Regions from separate parts of the Paenibacillus sp. J22R67 genome, predicted to be linked through region 3. Evidence: predicted binding sites of a transcription regulator. Region 3 holds the regulator's gene; each other region holds the start of a gene.

Region 1 (5,714 bases), on a different contig from region 3:
GAGCTGAGATATAAAGAACTGTTGACACTGTAAATTCCTTCTTTCGTTTAATAATGGGAGTTATAATTCCTCCTTAACTTACCTTTAGTATGTTACTATGAAAAGATGGAGCTGTCTATTGACATATAGTGGTACACCACAAAGACCACAATAAGCCAAAAAGGCCGCCCTGTGAGGGCTAGCCTTAATGACTTAAGCAAAAACTCGGTTAAACTTACTTAGGAGCTCACCGAACTTTTGCTGATCTTCTGTCGACCAATCTTGGAGTAGCTCTACAACGCGTTCGTATCGAGCTTGTTTGTTCGAGGCAAGTTCCGCAGCGCCTATTTCCGTAATTTGCAAGGAATAGGCACGTCCATCTTGAGGATCGGGGATCCGATAGACGTAGCCTTTTTGCTCCAGCGAAGCAGTCTGTCGACTGATTGTCGAGATATCTAGCTGAAACTCTTCCGCCAATGCTTTCACACCAGAGGAGCCGTTCGAAGAAATCTGATGCAGCAATAGATAAGCGGAACGGTCTAAAGTGCCAATTTTTTTAGTGGTCGTTGCAGCAAGGAATCGACGCATTAGAATGGCGAGTTCGAGTTCAATCGTTTCGGCAGGATGAAGGATCTTTTCGGTCATGGAATACCTCATTTATAATGTAATAGATAGAAAACCATAACTTTATCGTAACATACAAGATTTGTTTGGCATATGTTTCTGCATAGGTACGAATTACAATTGAACTTCCTTGTACATAGTTGTATAATACAAATATATAGTTGCATTATACTGCTAGATCAAACAGAAAGCAATTTATATGGGGGGGATCGTCATGAAAGCTAAAGAAATTATGGTACGCCAAGTTTACAAAGTAAAAGAAAACGACCCTGTTAGTGATGTGATTGAGAAATTTATCAAATATAGAATTAGTGGGCTTCCTGTCGTCAATGAGCGGAATGAAGTAGTTGCCTACATTAGCGATGGAGATATTATGCGTTATATAGGCAAACATGATGATCATGTGTTCGGGACTTATATGTACACGGCTGTGATCAAAGGGGATGACGAAGAGTTTGATGAAAGAGTTCGCAAATTGCTTCCAAGATGCGTCATGTCTATCGCTCAAAAGAAAGTGATTGCCGTAGATGCGGAAGAAGATATTGAGCAAATCGCTGCGATATTAGGTAAAAAACGAATAAAGAAACTGCCTGTGGTCCATCGAGGCGTACTAGTTGGTATCATTAGCAGGGGAGATGTTATCCGCCATTCATTTCAATCATTATTGTAAGCGGATACTATAGCTTGAAAAAAGAAAAAAAGGATGTCCTTATAGCCCCAAGAGGCTGAGGGCATCCTTTTTTACTGTATTAATAGGCTAAAGCGAAAAGACCATGGATATGCGACAAGTAGCGAATGTTACTTGCTTCTTTCATCAGGGAGGCAGGTAAGCCTTTCAGCTGTGTGCTGTTTCCGCCGATTGTGCCGATTCCGTCTTTGCGGCCTAAGCTGCCAAGTGTTCCGGAGAAGACAGGAGTGAATTTATCCATAGCGCCGCCTTTGATCTGAACGGACAGATTGTAGCCAACTGTTTCGCCCATCTGCCAAGCAAGTTGTGCAGTAGGAGGGTAAGGTCTTTCACTTCCTTCAGGGAATACCACAGCGCAGTCGCCTGCAAGGAAGACATCGGAGTGAGAAGTGGATTGAAGCGTTGAAGTGACAGTCGCACGACCGCGGTCTTCTGCGATTCCACAGCTTCCAACAACCGGATTGCCTTTCACGCCGCCAGTCCAAATAATCGTATTCGACTCGATTGTTTGTCCACTTTTCAGAGATACCGTGTTCTTGGTAGCTTCTGTAATGGCAACGCCTGTTAAGAACGTAACACCGCGTTTCTCAAGGCTAGTCACTGCGCGCTCGATCAGTACTTTCGGGAATACTGGAAGGATTGCAGGGCCAGCTTCTACGCAATAGATGGAGACATCGCTGAAATCGATGCCTTTGCTGTGGCAAATTTCAGGCAGCTTATCAGCGAATTCGCCTACGAGCTCAACGCCTGTTAGACCGCCGCCGCCAACTACGATTGTTGCGTCAGCTTTGTTGCCGGATGCTTTGTAAGCGTCCAGACGAGCTTCAACATGCTCACGAATACGGTTAGCATCAGAAGCTGATTTGAGAACCATGCTGTTCTCTTCCAATCCTGGAATGCCGAAGTAGTTCGTTTCGCTGCCAAGAGCAACGACTAGCGCATCGTAATTATGTACTGCGCCACTAGTTGTTACGACTTTTTTGTCATCTGGTTTAATTTCTTTGATTGTATCAACCACGATATTAACTTGTTTGTCGCCTAGCAGTTTTTGCAAAGGTAGTGCAACAGCTTGCTCTTTAATCGTTCCGCCTGCAAGACGGTGTAATTCCGTAATAATTTGATGTGTTGGGAAGCGATTAATAATTGTTATGTTCGCTTCTGAAGCTGTCAGATGTTTACGTGCTGTCAATGCGGTTAATAGGCCGCCATAACCGCCGCCAAGAATAAGTATTTGTTTAGCCATCGTTATCATCCCTAGTCCGTATTAATTTTTACGTTCAGAAAGTACGTTCAAGAATGCTTGTGCAAAACGAAGAGTTTTCTGCACTTCAGGATCTTTTAGCATTTTTAGTATTCCGAAGAGACCGATTGTTGATCCTACTTCAGCCTGCGAGCGTTCGCCAGCTTCAATTGCCGCAGATGCAATGTCTTTTGCCTTATCAGATACAGGTTTTACAAACTCGCCAATACCTTGGGCAAAATCGTTGATCAATACTTTGTCTGTAGCTACGCTTTGCGCAAAATCATAAGCTTTCGTTAACACAGTCACCATTTCTGCCAATTTAGGCAGGTTATCGACCAGGACAGTCAGAGATTGTTGCACCTCAGGCTTCAGCAATTGGTCAAGTACGTCTAACGATTTTGGTTCCGCAGCAGCCGTTGCTGCCACTTCTTGAACAGCAGATGTCTGTGACATATGAAAATCCTCCTTTGCGATGAAAAAAATCGGGTACTGTCACAATGTGCACGGGTGAAACATATGTTTCCCAGATGGTTGTAACATTTTTCACATAAGAAAATGTGTAGCAACATCGCACAATTGGATATAAACCGTATTTACATATTGTACACCTAATGGACACAAAATTATATTTGAAAATATTTCAAATTCGTGAACATTGGATGAATATGGGGGAGAAAATCACTGGACGGATAGGGTGAGAATTATTATCATTGAAGGTGTACGGAGAAGGACTGAAAGGGAGTTCAACTAACGATGATCAATGATAACCTATGGAACCAAATGGGAGACGTCAGCTTCAGTCTGTGCCAACCGGTGCGTAAACGATATCCAGCAGGCAAACGTGTACGACGCAGGTTTATTACCTACTATCACCTTGTGCAGATTCAGGAAGGCCGCGGTACTTTATATATAAATGGAACGGAATACGAGGCAACCCCTGGTTCGTTATTCTTACTGCATCCTAAGAGCTTAGTGGAAGCGGTTGTAGACGGGGAGCAACCCATTCAATTTATGATGCAATCTTTTACATACAAATGGATAAATGCCGTGGTCACAGAGATCTTCACTGAGGAAGGGTTATTAGCCTTAAACGACTCAGCCACAATCATGCGAGGATTTGAACAACTCCACGAGCTAGGGAGCACATCCAACCCATTGCTGCCTTGGAAGCGGCAATTAGTTTTTCAAGAATTGCTGTTCACAATCGTGACCGATCAACAATCAGAGAAGCAGCAGGGTGGCACACGGTTTGCCATCGAGAAGGCGAAAGATTTCATGGATACGTATTATCACGAGGATATTCCGCTTAGCACGCTGGCACAACGCCATGGCATTAGCCCGAGCAATTTTGCAGGTATTTTCAAAAAGCATACCGGCGTACGACCCATTGAATATTTGACCCGTCTACGAATGGAACATGCCAAAACATGGTTAAGGTCGCAGCAAAGCCTCAAAACGGTAGCGTTTAAAGTAGGTTTTCGTGATGAGCTCTATTTTAGCCGGACATTTAAGAAAGTTGTAGGCGTTTCACCAACCATATATATGAAGAGTCACGTCAATTCCAAAATCATGACGGTATTTCCGTTGTTAAATGACTATTTGCTGGCGCTGGATCTTAAGCCCTTCGCAACGCTCTCGTATGCTGGGAACGACCAAATCCGCGGGCTGCTGCCGCATATCGCAGATGAACTGATGGAGACCAAGATTGTTGGCCGCTGGGATCGTCCAGATCGAGAGTCTGTACTGCGCGCAGAACCTGAGCTAATTCTTGGCGTCAATTGGGCAAGCCTGAGCGCTGACACCTATCGGAATGTCGCTCCGACAATCACGCTTTTTAATAAGGACAATTGGCGCGATACCTTGCTTGAATTGGCAACCCTGTTCGGGAAAAAAGAGCAATATGCCGCATGGTTGAAGCAGTATGATCAGAAAGCGGCAGACGCCAGATCACGTTTAAGATCAGGTTTCGGTCACGAGCAGACGGTTATGTTGCTAGTGGATGCCGGCAGGGAATGGCGCGTATATGGGGGGAAACGGCAGCTTGGAGATATTCTGTACAAGGAGTTAAAGCTGAGTCCACCTATTGGCGTTAAGCCGCATAGTCACTACACCGTGATCTCAGAGGCTGATTTGGAACGAATGAATCCGGACCATATTTTCCTTACCACATGCAACTCCAATTCTGATGCTCGATTAACTGAACAATTAAAGAGCAGCCAGGCATGGAAATCTCTGCGTGCTGTCCAAAACAGCCGATTGAGTGAGGTTCCAAGCTGGTTCAATAGTCATGCTCCCATACAGCATAGTTTAGCTATAGATATGGCGGTTAATTCTCTGCTGTCGTCTCAGTCCTTCTAATGGGAACTGAATTTTATCCATATGCTTGAAAGATTTTATCCATTGAACGGAGGGGTTGTTTCGCTTACGATTACCTTTGATGATAATGATTATCAATTTCATAAATTAGAGGTGGTCAGTAATGAAACAGACGTATACAAGAGAAGAGGCAGGTCCAGGAGCTGTAGCTTTGACGGTTCGTTCACGCAGAACAATGCGAGCTTTTACGGATGAACCCGTCTCCGAGAAGTTTGTGATGGCCTTGTTGAACGATGCCGTGTGGGCTCCAAATCACGGTCTCCGGGAGCCGTGGAGATTTCTTTTTGTACCATCTGAGCAGAAGGAAGCGTTCATTGAGCATTTGATGCCAGGGTTTGCGGTAGACCAGCATGAGAAAATGCGGAAGTATCTCCATGCGCAAGGGTCGGCTTTCTTAGTCGTCATCATGCCGGAAGATCCGCGTCCGAAACAATGGGAAGAAGATCTCATGGCATCAGCGGCGCTAATCCAAAATTTCCAACTGCTGGCCTGGGAACGCAAACTTGGCGTCGTTTGGAAAACGAATGACCACAACTGGAATCCAGCGGTTAGGGCGTTATTAGGCGTGCAGCCGGGGGAGAAAATAACGGGTATGCTGCATCTTGGATTTTTTGAGGAAGATCATATTCCCGAACCCAAAAGACCGCGAACGTTGGCCGAAGTGAAAACTCACATATTTGGAAAGACAACTAGAGAGGGCAGTGTTGAATAATGAAACAAATCATACGCAAATCCACGCCAATATTGGCACTTATGCTTACTACAGCATTACTTATGACCGCATGCGGCAAATCGCAGTCAATC
Region 2 (5,714 bases), on a different contig from region 3:
GAGGTTAAGCCCTGATCTTTAATGGCTGAACAGATCGTCCCTTTGGTTACCCCGTTACATCCGCATATAATCGCATCGTCTTTCATATCGGCAACACCGGAAGCTGCTCCGCCGCCGCTCGCTGAATCCGTCAAGATCGCTGTTTTAGCCATCCCGCTGACATCTGTTTCCTCACGAATCATTTGCATGAGCCGGGTGCCATCCGCCGTATCCCCAAAGAGCACGGCACCGACAATTTTGTTATCCTTGATGACGACTTTTTTGTATACACCTGTGAACTCATCATGAATACGAATCGCTTTGGTTCCTTCTTCATCCCCGAATTTCCCGCCAGAGAAAACGTCAACACCAGATACTTTCAACTTCGTATAAAGCACCGAGCCTTCATAAGGACCTGTTTCCACGCCTGCCAAATGCTTCGCTAACACAGCGCCTTGCTCGTAGAGCGGCGCAACCAGCCCGTAGGCAACGCCACGATGCATCGCACATTCCCCTACCGCGTACACATTAGGAACATTCGTTTGCATATAGTCATTTACAATAATACCGGGATTGCACGTTATGCCAGAATTCTTGGCCAGTTCTACATTCGGCCGAATCCCCACCGCCATGACGACCAGATCCGCTTCAGTCATAGTGCCGTCTTTGAATTTCAAACCAGTAACCCGTTTATGACCGACGATTTCTGCAGATTGCTTCGCTAACAAGAAATTAATTCCTTGTTCCTCCAGAGCTGCTTGCAGCATTTTGGACGCAGTACGATCCAACTGACGATCCATGATTGAGTCCGTGATATGAACGACATCTACTTTCATTCCCAAGTTCAGGAAACCTCTGGCTGCTTCCAGTCCAAGCAAACCTCCGCCGATGACAACCGCTTTTTTATACTTTTTCGCGGATTCCATCATGATTTCACAATCACGGATGGTCCGGTAGGCCATGACCCCTTCTTTATCTGCGCCAGGCATTGGTATCATAAAAGGATTGGACCCGGTTGCCAAAATCAATTTATCGTAGGACACCGTTACGCCTTTATCGCTCGTGACTGTTTGAGCTGCCGTATCGATTCCCGTCACTGTTTGGTTTGTATAGAGCGTTATATGGTTGTTTCTATACCATTCATAGGGATGGATAACGATATCCTCAACTTTGGAATCCCCCGAAAGGACATAGGACAGCAGAATCCGATTATAGTTCGGATGAGGCTCACTCCCAAAGATAGTTACCTCATATTTATCCGGAGCCAGTTTAAGCAAATGTTCAACTGCGTTAACACCAGCCATTCCATTTCCGACTAATACCAACTTTTCTTTTTGAGTCATGGTCTCATCTTCCTCTCTAGTGTTTCTATCTCTATATCCCATTTAGTTATCCATATCCTGCCCGCTAAAAAGGTCCACTTGGGAGCAGAAGTCTACGCGAATACTCCCAAATGGCAATGATGGGATATGGAGCTTAAGTAGCTCGATTGAACTACCAAAGACGGCAAGTCGTAAACGTCTTTGCTCATAAAGCCTGCACAAATGCCTCAAGCTGCATGAGCAAACACTTTACTTTAACTAGGTGCTGCTGCTGATCCTGTTGTTAACGCAATTGTTAACTCACCGCAGGATCAGCAGCTACTCCCCTTACTTAAGCATGCACGCTATCAATTGCTGCTGGAGCTACTTTCACTTTGCCGCCATCACCAATCCAGCTGCGCTTCCATTGTCCTTGTACAGATGCGATCAATATAACGCAGCACACAGCGATTGCACTCAAGATGAGGAAACCTGGTGCGAAAGAACCTGTTGCCAATTTCACATTTCCGAGAATTTTAGGCAGGAAATATCCGCCTAAGCCGCCAGCAGCACCGACAATCCCTGTGACCACACCGATCTCTGACTTGAAGCGCTGAGGCACAAGCTGGAAAACTGAACCGTTCCCCATTCCAAAAGCCATCATAGCGACGAATAACAAGACCGTTGTGACCGAGAGTGCTGGAAGTGTTGAAATCCCCGCCATCATTAATGCGACAACCCCATACAGTCCCATCAGCATCCGAATGCCGCCTATTTTATCGGCTAACCAACCGCCTACAGGTCGGAAGAAGCTTCCACCAATCACGCATAGGGTTGTAAAATCAGCCGCACGGATCGGTGAAAGTCCGTATTGGGTATTAAAGAAGATGGTTAAGTAGGTGGACATCCCGACGAAGCCGCCGAACGTTACGCTATATAAAATGCAGAACAACCAAGAATCCTTCTGTTTCAAAACTTTTCCGTATTCAGCAACGGTTTTGGGTGCTGGTTTATTCGGGCTGTCTTTTGCCAAAATACTGAAAACAACTAATGTAATCGCAATTGGAATCATCGCGATGCCGAAAACAACATGCCAATCGCCATAATGCTGAGCAATCCGGTTAGCAAAGAGCGTAGCGAAGATCGTCCCGCTGTTCCCTGCTCCGGCGATTCCCATCGCCAAACCTTGATATTGCGGGGGGTACCAGGAACTGGCTAATGGCAATGCGGCTGCAAAGCTTGCTCCGGCAATACCGAGCATTAACGCCACGAAGTACATATCGCCCATCGTGTCAGCGAACTGCCATCCCCAGAATAGTGGGATTAAGGTTAGCGTGAGTCCGATTTGTCCAGTAAGCTTAGGACCAATCTTATCGGTCAGTACGCCTAGCACCAGCCGAAGTACCGCTCCGCCTAATGTAGGCAAGGCAACGAGGTTCGCTTTTTCTGCAGCGTCTAAGTGGAAATCATTCGCGAGTACGACCGCCAGAGGTCCTAAAAGCACCCAGACCATGAAGCTCATGTCAAAATACAAAAATGCACTGAACAAAGACCCTTTGTGTCCAACTTGCATAAAACTTTTCCGATCAACCATGTGCTTCCCTCTCCTTTTGTGAGGCTTTTCGCCTTCTTTTTTTCCCTATCCTGATTTCTGCCTGTCTGGACACCTATGGACAGAAAAGGCCGACAAACATACCCCTACATACACTGGGATGTTTGTCGGCCTCTTTGCCACTGCTGCCACATCTTCGTGAACAGCATGTTAGATTATATTTCGTAAAGTAAACATAAAAAGCCTATCCGGTTACGTATTTGTAAGGGGATAGGCGCCATTGCCTGCGTTAGGGGCACATCATTGTGCCGATTTCTAACTTGATTATAGTACGGGTTTTCGCTTATGTCAATAAACATAACACAATAATTTTCAAACATGCCATGTCAGCTACTGTATCGACAAAAAACCGATTTATATGCTATAGTAATGCCGTATAATCCATTCATTTCATCAAAGAAACCTCACATAAAGTTACCATGGAGTAAAGAAGCTTACAACGATGGAGGTATTCAAATGTTGCAATCATTTATACTGATCGACGAGTTGAAGCAAACTCGCTCAGCTACCTCCTCGCCATCCACAAATGAGATGAGCTATTCTAATCGTACACAAGCATCCTTACCTGACGAGGTGTTGAAGGACCTGGGCTTTCGCGTCTATACAGCATCTGCGATCAAAGAAATTTCCTTCATTATTCCTAAAGTTGATGCTGTATTGTTAAGTGTAAGCCCCGATGAAGTGGAGACATGGCGCAAACGCGTATTGGCTGAACGCAGCCTTCCCGTCTTCTGGTGGTGTGATACGCATACTTTTCCTTCTAATGAATGCAGAATGGATGCAGGTATAGATGGTTTGATCGGTTCAACGATGAGTCCGCTTGAAATTCACTGCGCCTTGCTTCTTGGCGTGAATCACTATTTTCAGCGAACCGAATGGCAGCAGGAGCGCGAGCAACTCCTCTCCAAACTAGAGGAGCGCAAATGGGTCGATCAAGCCAAGCGGATCTTATGCGAGATTAAAGGGATCTCCGAAGCCGAGGCCTACGACTTTTTGCGAAAACAAGCTATGAATGAGCGTAAACGTATGGTAGATGTCGCTACCTCCATCGTCAAGGTGTATCAAATACTACGAGATCAAAGTCAAGGAGGCCGAAAACGATGATATCTTTACTAAAAGAAGTAGGCCGCGGAAAACGCGGAGCGAGAGATCTTACGTATGAAGAGGCTTCCCAAGCAGCAGAACTTATGCTTACCGGCGGTGCTACCCAGGCTCAAATGGGTGCATTTCTAGTGGCTGAACGTATTAAAATGGAATCGCCGGATGAGATCAAAGCCTTCATCCACGCCCTGCGTAAACGCACCTTTTCTTATCCGATACCTGGCAGCATGGACTGCGCAGGACCTTATGATGGTCGCACCCGTACGTTCATTGCGACCCTGCCTACGGCATTTGTGCTAGCGGCTTGCGGTCTCCCGACTACACTGCACGGCAGTCCGAGCATGCCGCCCAAATGGGGCATCACGCTGACGGACGTGCTGGACGCGCTTGGCGTACCGGCGCTAACCTCGTCGCGCGAAGCACTGGTGTCCGCAGCAGCACGAACAGGCTTCCTATTCGCGCCAACGGAAAGCTGGTGCGCACCGCTTGGTGAGCTGCGCGAACTCCGCAAGGAGCTTGGCTTGCGGACCGTATTCAACACCGCCGAGAAGCTGCTTCGTTTCACGGAAGCACCTTTTATGGCTGTCGGCGTCTTTCATGGCACTGTTTTCGAGAAAATTACGAATTTACTCATCGAACTAGGCATCACAAGTGGAATCGTTGTGCAAGGCATGGAAGGATCAGAAGATCTTTCCATCGAAAAACGTACGAGGACCTATGTTATTCAAAATGGCTCCAGTGAATTATTCATTGTAGATCCAGAGATCTATGAATTAATGGTGGAAGTGCCCGAAGTTGAATGGACGGCGCAGCTGCAGGGTGAAACAGCTATGGCCGTCTTGCGCGGAGAAGCTGAGCTTCCTTACTTGAACATGGTGCTGCTCAACAGTGCCGTTCGCCTCTGGGTATCCCAGAAAGCTGGTTCCATTGAAGAAGGTATTTACATGGCCCGTCACGCAATAGAGCAAGGAACTGCTCTTAAGGCTTATACCGATTGGACAGAAGCGATCAAGCCGGTATCTACAACTTAATAAACGCACTAATTCTTATATGCCCTCAGTAGTTTTTCTACTGAGGGCTTTTTAATACGCTAGGCTATGACCGTTAAACGCTCTTTAGCCGGAATACGTGCTTGCTCAGGGAGGATCTTGCCAGGATAGCCCGTATGGAGGCTGCCAATGATCCTTTCCTCAGGCTTCACTCCGAATGCTTCACGGAATGCATCCAGCTTGAGCAGCGGGTAGGTTTCCCAGACCATACCGATGCCCTGCTCCCAAGCCAGCAAACTGAAGTTCTGTATTAAGCAGGCAGTGGCCGCATAATCTTCTTCAGCGATAGCCGGATTTGCGTTCACATTTAAAACAACAGCGATGAACATAGGCACTGACATGAATTTGTCATACAGCTTTTGTCCGATCTCCTTCGCTTTCACAGGATCTGGCTCGTTAGCTTCTCTGAACCTGCGAACGATCTCAGCCAGATTCCGGCGGCCTTCCCCATGAATAATGACAAAACGCCACGGCTGCGTCATCCGGTGATTCGGCACCCAGACGGCTGTATCCAAAAGCTCAGTCACGAGTTCCACAGAAACAGGTTTATCTTCAAAATGGTGAACAGATCGCCGTTCTCTCATTATCTTTTTTAGGTCCATAATGGCTAAAGCCTCCCATCTAGTCTTCTAGTTGGTTATTTAATAATTAGTGCTTATCCATTTATAATAA
Region 3 (5,714 bases):
TTGTGCAGATGAAAGAGAATTGGGACCAGCTGAGCGAATCACTATATGAGCTGGTGTCGTCCAAAAGTGACCCGTCGCAAACGGAGAATTCCACGTATGTGCTGCGCATGAAGCCGGAGACATTGCCTGCTAATTGGCACGAGCTGATGACGATGGAGGACAATATTTATTTGAATGCGAATGATTTGCTTCGCACGCTTGATAAATTATTAAGTGATGTGAAGGAACATCAGGAGGCGTTCGGGGTTCAAGGGTTAGTGACGGACCTGAATGGAACCGTGAAAGAGCTCTATGAGCATCGAGATGCGCTGCACTTCTTTATGAAAATGGCGGATGAAGGCTATGTGTATTGGATGGAAGCGGGAACTTATGCCAGAGCGAAATCTCTTCAGCTTTTCTCTATTCCGACAGATGTCAGCAGCTTGCTTCAGCAGCATTTCTTTGAGACGAAAGAAAGCATTATCATGACATCCGCGACTTTGTCCGTGAATAAATCATTCCAGTATTCAGCTGATCAATTAGGGCTGGTGATTCCGCAGGATGAAGAGAGTGGTAAACTCAAAACCGTGCAACTGCCATCTCCTTTTAACTATCGAGAGCAAGCTCTGGTTGTTATTCCAAGAGACTTTCCTACGATTAAAGGTGCTGGAGATCCCGTTTTCATTGCATCGCTCATTGAATCGCTAAGTGAAGTAGCTATTGTGACCAAAGGTCGAATGCTGATCTTGTTCACATCCAATCGGATGCTTAAGCAGATTTATGCCGGGATGAAAGATTATTTGAAATCATACGGCATTACGGTGCTGGGTCAAGGAGTTGACAGCGGCAATCGCAGTAAATTAACCCGTATGTTCCAGGACAACAAGATGTGTGTGCTGCTTGGCACAAGTTCATTCTGGGAAGGCGTTGATATACCTGGTGATGCGCTGAGCTGCTTGGCCATTATCCGGCTGCCGTTTCAACCTCCGAACCATCCGCTTGTTGAGGCAAAATGTGAAAATATTAAGAAACGGAATGAGAACCCGTTCATGAAATTTTCTGTGCCGCAGGCGGTCATTCGATTTAAGCAAGGCTTCGGCCGGTTAGTTAGACGCGCATCTGACAAAGGGATTGTGATCATCTACGATACGCGTGTCATTGAAACCTTTTATGGCAAGCACTTCCTCTACTCACTGCCAGGACCCAAAATCGAGCATATGACAACGGAACAAATGTTACCAAGGATTGAGCAGTGGATGGGGGTGGCGCAGAAATGAAATCACAAAAAATATCGGAGGCTGTTGTTCGCAGGCTGCCCATTTATCTACGGTTCCTAAACGAGCTTGCTATGAAAAATGTCGCAACGGTATCTTCGCAGGATTTGGGTCAAAAGCTTGATCTGAATCCGGCCCAGATTCGTAAGGATTTGGCCTACTTCGGAGAATTCGGCAAAAAAGGCATCGGTTACGATATTGCTTATTTGATCGAGAAAATTAGACAGATACTCAAGCTTGATCGGCACATTCAGGTTGCTCTTGTTGGAGCGGGGAATCTTGGCCGCGCCTTATGCAATTATAATACTTATCTGCGAAATGATATGAAAATTGTCGCTGTTTTTGATGCGATGCCGTCCAAAGCAGGAGAGACCATCAATAACTTGACGGTTCAACCAATGGCGGAAATGAAGACGATTTTATCGGATTTAGGCGTGCGAATCGGGATTATCACAGTGCCTGCTAGCGAAGCTCAAAATGTGGCCAATCAATTTGTTGATTGCGGCATTGAAGCTATTTTGAATTTTGCTCCTGTTATTATAAAGGTTCCACCGGAAGTTCGCGTGCATTACGCGGATTTCACAACGGAGCTGCAAAGCTTAGCTTATTATTTAGATTAATATCGCAGATTAATATCCAAAAAAAGAACCTGACCATTAGGGAATTAGTTCCCTGGTCAGGTTCTTTTTCAATTAGAGAATCAGTCTAAAGATAAGGAAGTAGAGCGAGTACGCGAGCGCAATGCTGATTGGTATGGTAATGACCCAAGTAATCAACATACGGCTGACGGTGCCCCACTGAACTTCATGGAAACGCATGACACTGCCTGTCCCAATAATGGCGGAGGAAATTACATGTGTTGTCGATAAAGGTTTTCCGATATGGGTTGAGAACTGAATGACGAGAGACGATGTGAGGTCGGATGCAAAACCGTTAATCGGTTCAATCTTTACAATTTTACCAGATACGGTTTTAATAATTTTCCATCCACCGATCGAAGTTCCAAGACCCATGGCCAAAGCTGCTGAAATTTTGACCCAAAGAGGGACGTCGAGCGTTGTTTGAACATCGGCAGCGACTAAACCGAAGACGATAATTCCCATCGCTTTCTGTGCATCGTTACCGCCATGTGAGTAGGAAAGTAAACCCGCAGAAATAATCTGTAAAGTCCTGAATATACGATTGAGTTTGGATCTAGATGTATTTCCGGACCAGATGACGATGTATTTGATCAAAAGCATGATGAGGTAACCAAGGCCGAAGGCAATGATTGGTGAAAGAATCAAGATGATAATGATCTGTGTAAAACCGCTCCAATTCACAGCATTCACGCCAGCACCAGCAATAACCGCACCGGCAAGGGCCCCGAGCAAGGTGTGAGAAGAAGAGGAAGGAATAGCAAGATACCATGTCAGCAGGTTCCATATAATCGCCGCGAGCAGGGCTGCGATGACGATTTCAACGCCATTTTCAATTTTGGCCGGATTCGCGATACTGCCACCGACTGTTTTGGCTACTTTGGAAGATACCATCGCACCAACAAAGTTAAGCGTCGCTGCCATGGCGATAGCTACCCGCGGGCTGAGTGCGCGCGTAGAAATGGATGTTGCAATCGCATTGGCTGTATCGTGAAATCCATTAATGAAATCAAAAAGTAAAGCTAGTACAACAATTACGATTAAATAAGTTAACATGATTTCCTCCTAAGAGCTTTCCATTCGGAAAACTATCCTTCGTACACATCGACCGATTAAGTCTTATGAATAACGAAGTACCACGCTGTCTAGGATATTGGCTACGTCTTCGCAAGCGTCCGTTGTTTCTTCTAAGCGCTCGTAGATTTCTTTTAGTTTGAAGTCTTCGTACACGTCTTTACGCGTGATGAAAATTTGGCGAATTCCTTCACGCATCAAGCGATCGCCGTCATTCTCAAGGGAATTGATTGCAACCGTATGTTCAGGGATTTGCATATATTTCTTCTTCGCAAGCAGTTTGAAGGCATCGAGCATATGTTGGCAGGAATCCACGATGACAGCCGAGAAGTCTTTCATATATGTATCCGTATGGGAGACGTTCAAGTAGTCAAAACGAGCGATTGTAGCTTCAATACCGTCCGTGACATCATCCACTTTGGAGGCAAGAACCATGATGTCCTCACGATCGATCGGTGTAATGAACACTTTATTGAGTCCTTTGAAAATTTCGTGAGTGATGGAGTCTCCTGCATGTTCGAGATCGTGAATGGACTGAACGTAGTCTATTGGGGATTTGTCACCCATCATGGCTGTGCGAAACAGCTGTGCAGTTTGCAATGCGTTTTCTGCAGCGCGGATGAGCAGTTGCAAGAAATCGACTTCGTTCTTTTTTGTGAATAACGTGGTCATAAATGCCTCCTAGTATTTACTATATGTACAAGATTTTGATCGAATTTATAAGATAAACAGACCAACTTGTTGAAAAAACTCACAAAGTTAAAAATATCATAACAATTGGACCTAAAGCAACGAAAATTCCGTGACATTTTACAATTTCTTAACATTGGGCACTTCCTTGATTTTACAAGCACGAAGATGTAAAGTTTATATAGCGGTGTTTAACTTAGAATGAGCATAGAGAGGGTTTTTTAGTATGAAAAAAACATTAATTATGAACGGTCATTTCATTTCTACTATTAAAGGAAAATCATCTATCAAAGGCTGTATGGTCATAGAAGGCGATCTGATTACATATATCGGTGAAGAAATTCCTGAACCCAAGGAAAACTACGATGAAATCATCGATGGTGCGAATAAATTGTACATGCCTGGCTTAGTCAATACGCATGGTCATGCCGCGATGTCGCTGCTTAGAGGATATGGCGACGATTTAGCGCTTCAGATCTGGCTAGAAGAGAAAATGTGGCCGATGGAAGCGAAATTTACGGCTCAAGATGTGAAATGGGGCACCAGTCTGTCCATTTTGGAAATGATGAAAGGCGGGACTACTACTTTCGTCGATATGTACGACCATATGAACGAAGTGGCGAAGGCCGCCCAAGAATCAGGGATGCGCGGCGTACTTGCACGGGGTGTGATCGGGCTGTGCCCTGCTGATGTACAAACGGCTAAACTGAAAGATGCAACTGAATTTGCAAAAACCTGGCATGGTGCAGCGAATGGACGCATTACGACGATGATGTCTCCTCATGCACCATACACATGTCCACCTGATTACATTGAACGAATCGTTCAAGCGGCTCATGATTTGAATTTGCCGATTCACACGCACATGTCGGAAACAAGCCGCGAAGTGCAAGGAAATGTAGATCAATACGGATTGCGTCCTGTTGCACATCTTGAGAAGATCGGTGTTTTCAGCAGACCTACACTTGTAGCGCATGGTGTCCATTTAACGGATGATGAAATAAGCGTTCTAAAACAATATGATGTTCGCGTCTCGCACAACCCAGGAAGTAATCTGAAGCTTGCCTCTGGTGTAGCGCGTGTGCCTGAGCTGCTTCGCGCTGGGGTGAAAGTTTCACTTGGTACGGACGGTGCTGCATCCAATAATAATTTGGACATGTTTGAAGAAATGAGACTTGCCGCGTTGATTCACAAAGGTGTTTCTGGTGATCCACTAGCTGTACCTGCTGCTGAAGCGTTATTGCTAGGAACGAAGATGGGGGCGGAGTCCATCTGGTTGGATAACGTAGGATTACTGCAGCCAGGCATGAAAGCAGATTTTATCGCGCTGGATATAGATCAGCCTCATTTCCTGCCAAAAACTGATTTTGTTTCTCACGTTGTTTATTCCGCTTGTGCCAAAGATGTCGTAGACGTCTGTGTGGACGGCAATTGGATTGTCCGCAAAGGCGAATGCTTAACGATGGACGAAGAAAAAATCAAACGTGAATTTGAACTGTGCTTCGACAGATTAATTGGTTAAGAAGGTGCCGGCAGTTTGTTTGGGGAGGTGAGCGGCGCTCATGGGTGCAAAGCGAACGAGAATTATTACTTTTGGTGTTTTTATTGTATTGACGCTTGGCGTCGTGCTCAGCCGCTTCTACTTAAATGTGCAAAAAGATCATTGGGACGGCAAACGCATCGCGGTAGAAACAGCTTTTGAGAAAAGCATCATGACGAAAGCGGCAAAAGTGGATTTCTTTTATGGGGATGAGCCTTTTCGGATCGTTTATGGGGAAGATAAGCTTGGCCAAGGTGTCATTGTGTGGGTCTCTGATAAGGACATTCACACGGAGATGGCTTCTGAAGGCTTCACGGAAGCACAAATCCGGGATGTTGTTATGAAGAAAAATTCGGGTGTGGAGATTGAACGCGTCATGCCGGGGAAGCTGGGTCAGGAGTACATTTGGGAAGTTTTTTATAAAAAGAAAGATGATAGCGGCACAAGATATTTTTATGATTATTATAAATTCAAAGATGGACTATATTTGGATACCTACAGACTCAGCCTGCAATAGGC

Evidence for each region. The regulator Rex, encoded in region 3, represses fermentation and respiration genes when NADH is low (regulators of the CRP and FNR family bind a similar motif). The targets are predictions, from matches to a motif close to TTGTGAAATATTTCACAA.
Region 1: the regulator Rex is predicted to act here: its motif matches at 3,066-3,083, upstream of AC58VC_RS21890 (helical membrane plugin domain-containing protein).
Region 2: the regulator Rex is predicted to act here: its motif matches at 2,891-2,908, upstream of AC58VC_RS24515 (nitrate/nitrite transporter).

What each region holds. Positions count from the first base shown of each region.
Region 1 is NZ_JCAUAX010000005.1:433,208-438,921, reverse strand. Features, by position in the region: gene AC58VC_RS21910 (NAD(P)H-dependent oxidoreductase) at 1-28, opposite strand, end outside; gene AC58VC_RS21905 (MarR family winged helix-turn-helix transcriptional regulator) at 193-624, opposite strand; gene AC58VC_RS21900 (CBS domain-containing protein) at 818-1,273, shown strand; gene AC58VC_RS21895 (NAD(P)/FAD-dependent oxidoreductase) at 1,353-2,534, opposite strand; gene AC58VC_RS21890 (helical membrane plugin domain-containing protein) at 2,556-2,987, opposite strand; gene AC58VC_RS21885 (helix-turn-helix domain-containing protein) at 3,288-4,892, shown strand; gene AC58VC_RS21880 (nitroreductase family protein) at 5,014-5,622, shown strand; gene AC58VC_RS21875 (ABC transporter substrate-binding protein) at 5,622-5,714, shown strand, end outside.
Region 2 is NZ_JCAUAX010000007.1:64,282-69,995, reverse strand. Features, by position in the region: gene nirB (nitrite reductase large subunit NirB) at 1-1,322, opposite strand, end outside; gene AC58VC_RS24515 (nitrate/nitrite transporter) at 1,633-2,874, opposite strand; gene AC58VC_RS24510 (ANTAR domain-containing response regulator) at 3,349-3,996, shown strand; gene AC58VC_RS24505 (anthranilate phosphoribosyltransferase) at 3,993-5,024, shown strand; gene AC58VC_RS24500 (nitroreductase family protein) at 5,084-5,626, opposite strand.
Region 3 is NZ_JCAUAX010000001.1:498,534-504,247, reverse strand. Features, by position in the region: gene dinG (ATP-dependent DNA helicase DinG) at 1-1,256, shown strand, start outside; gene AC58VC_RS02375 (redox-sensing transcriptional repressor Rex) at 1,253-1,873, shown strand; gene AC58VC_RS02370 (inorganic phosphate transporter) at 1,946-2,947, opposite strand; gene AC58VC_RS02365 (DUF47 domain-containing protein) at 3,011-3,637, opposite strand; gene AC58VC_RS02360 (amidohydrolase) at 3,882-5,177, shown strand; gene AC58VC_RS02355 (cell wall elongation regulator TseB-like domain-containing protein) at 5,218-5,712, shown strand.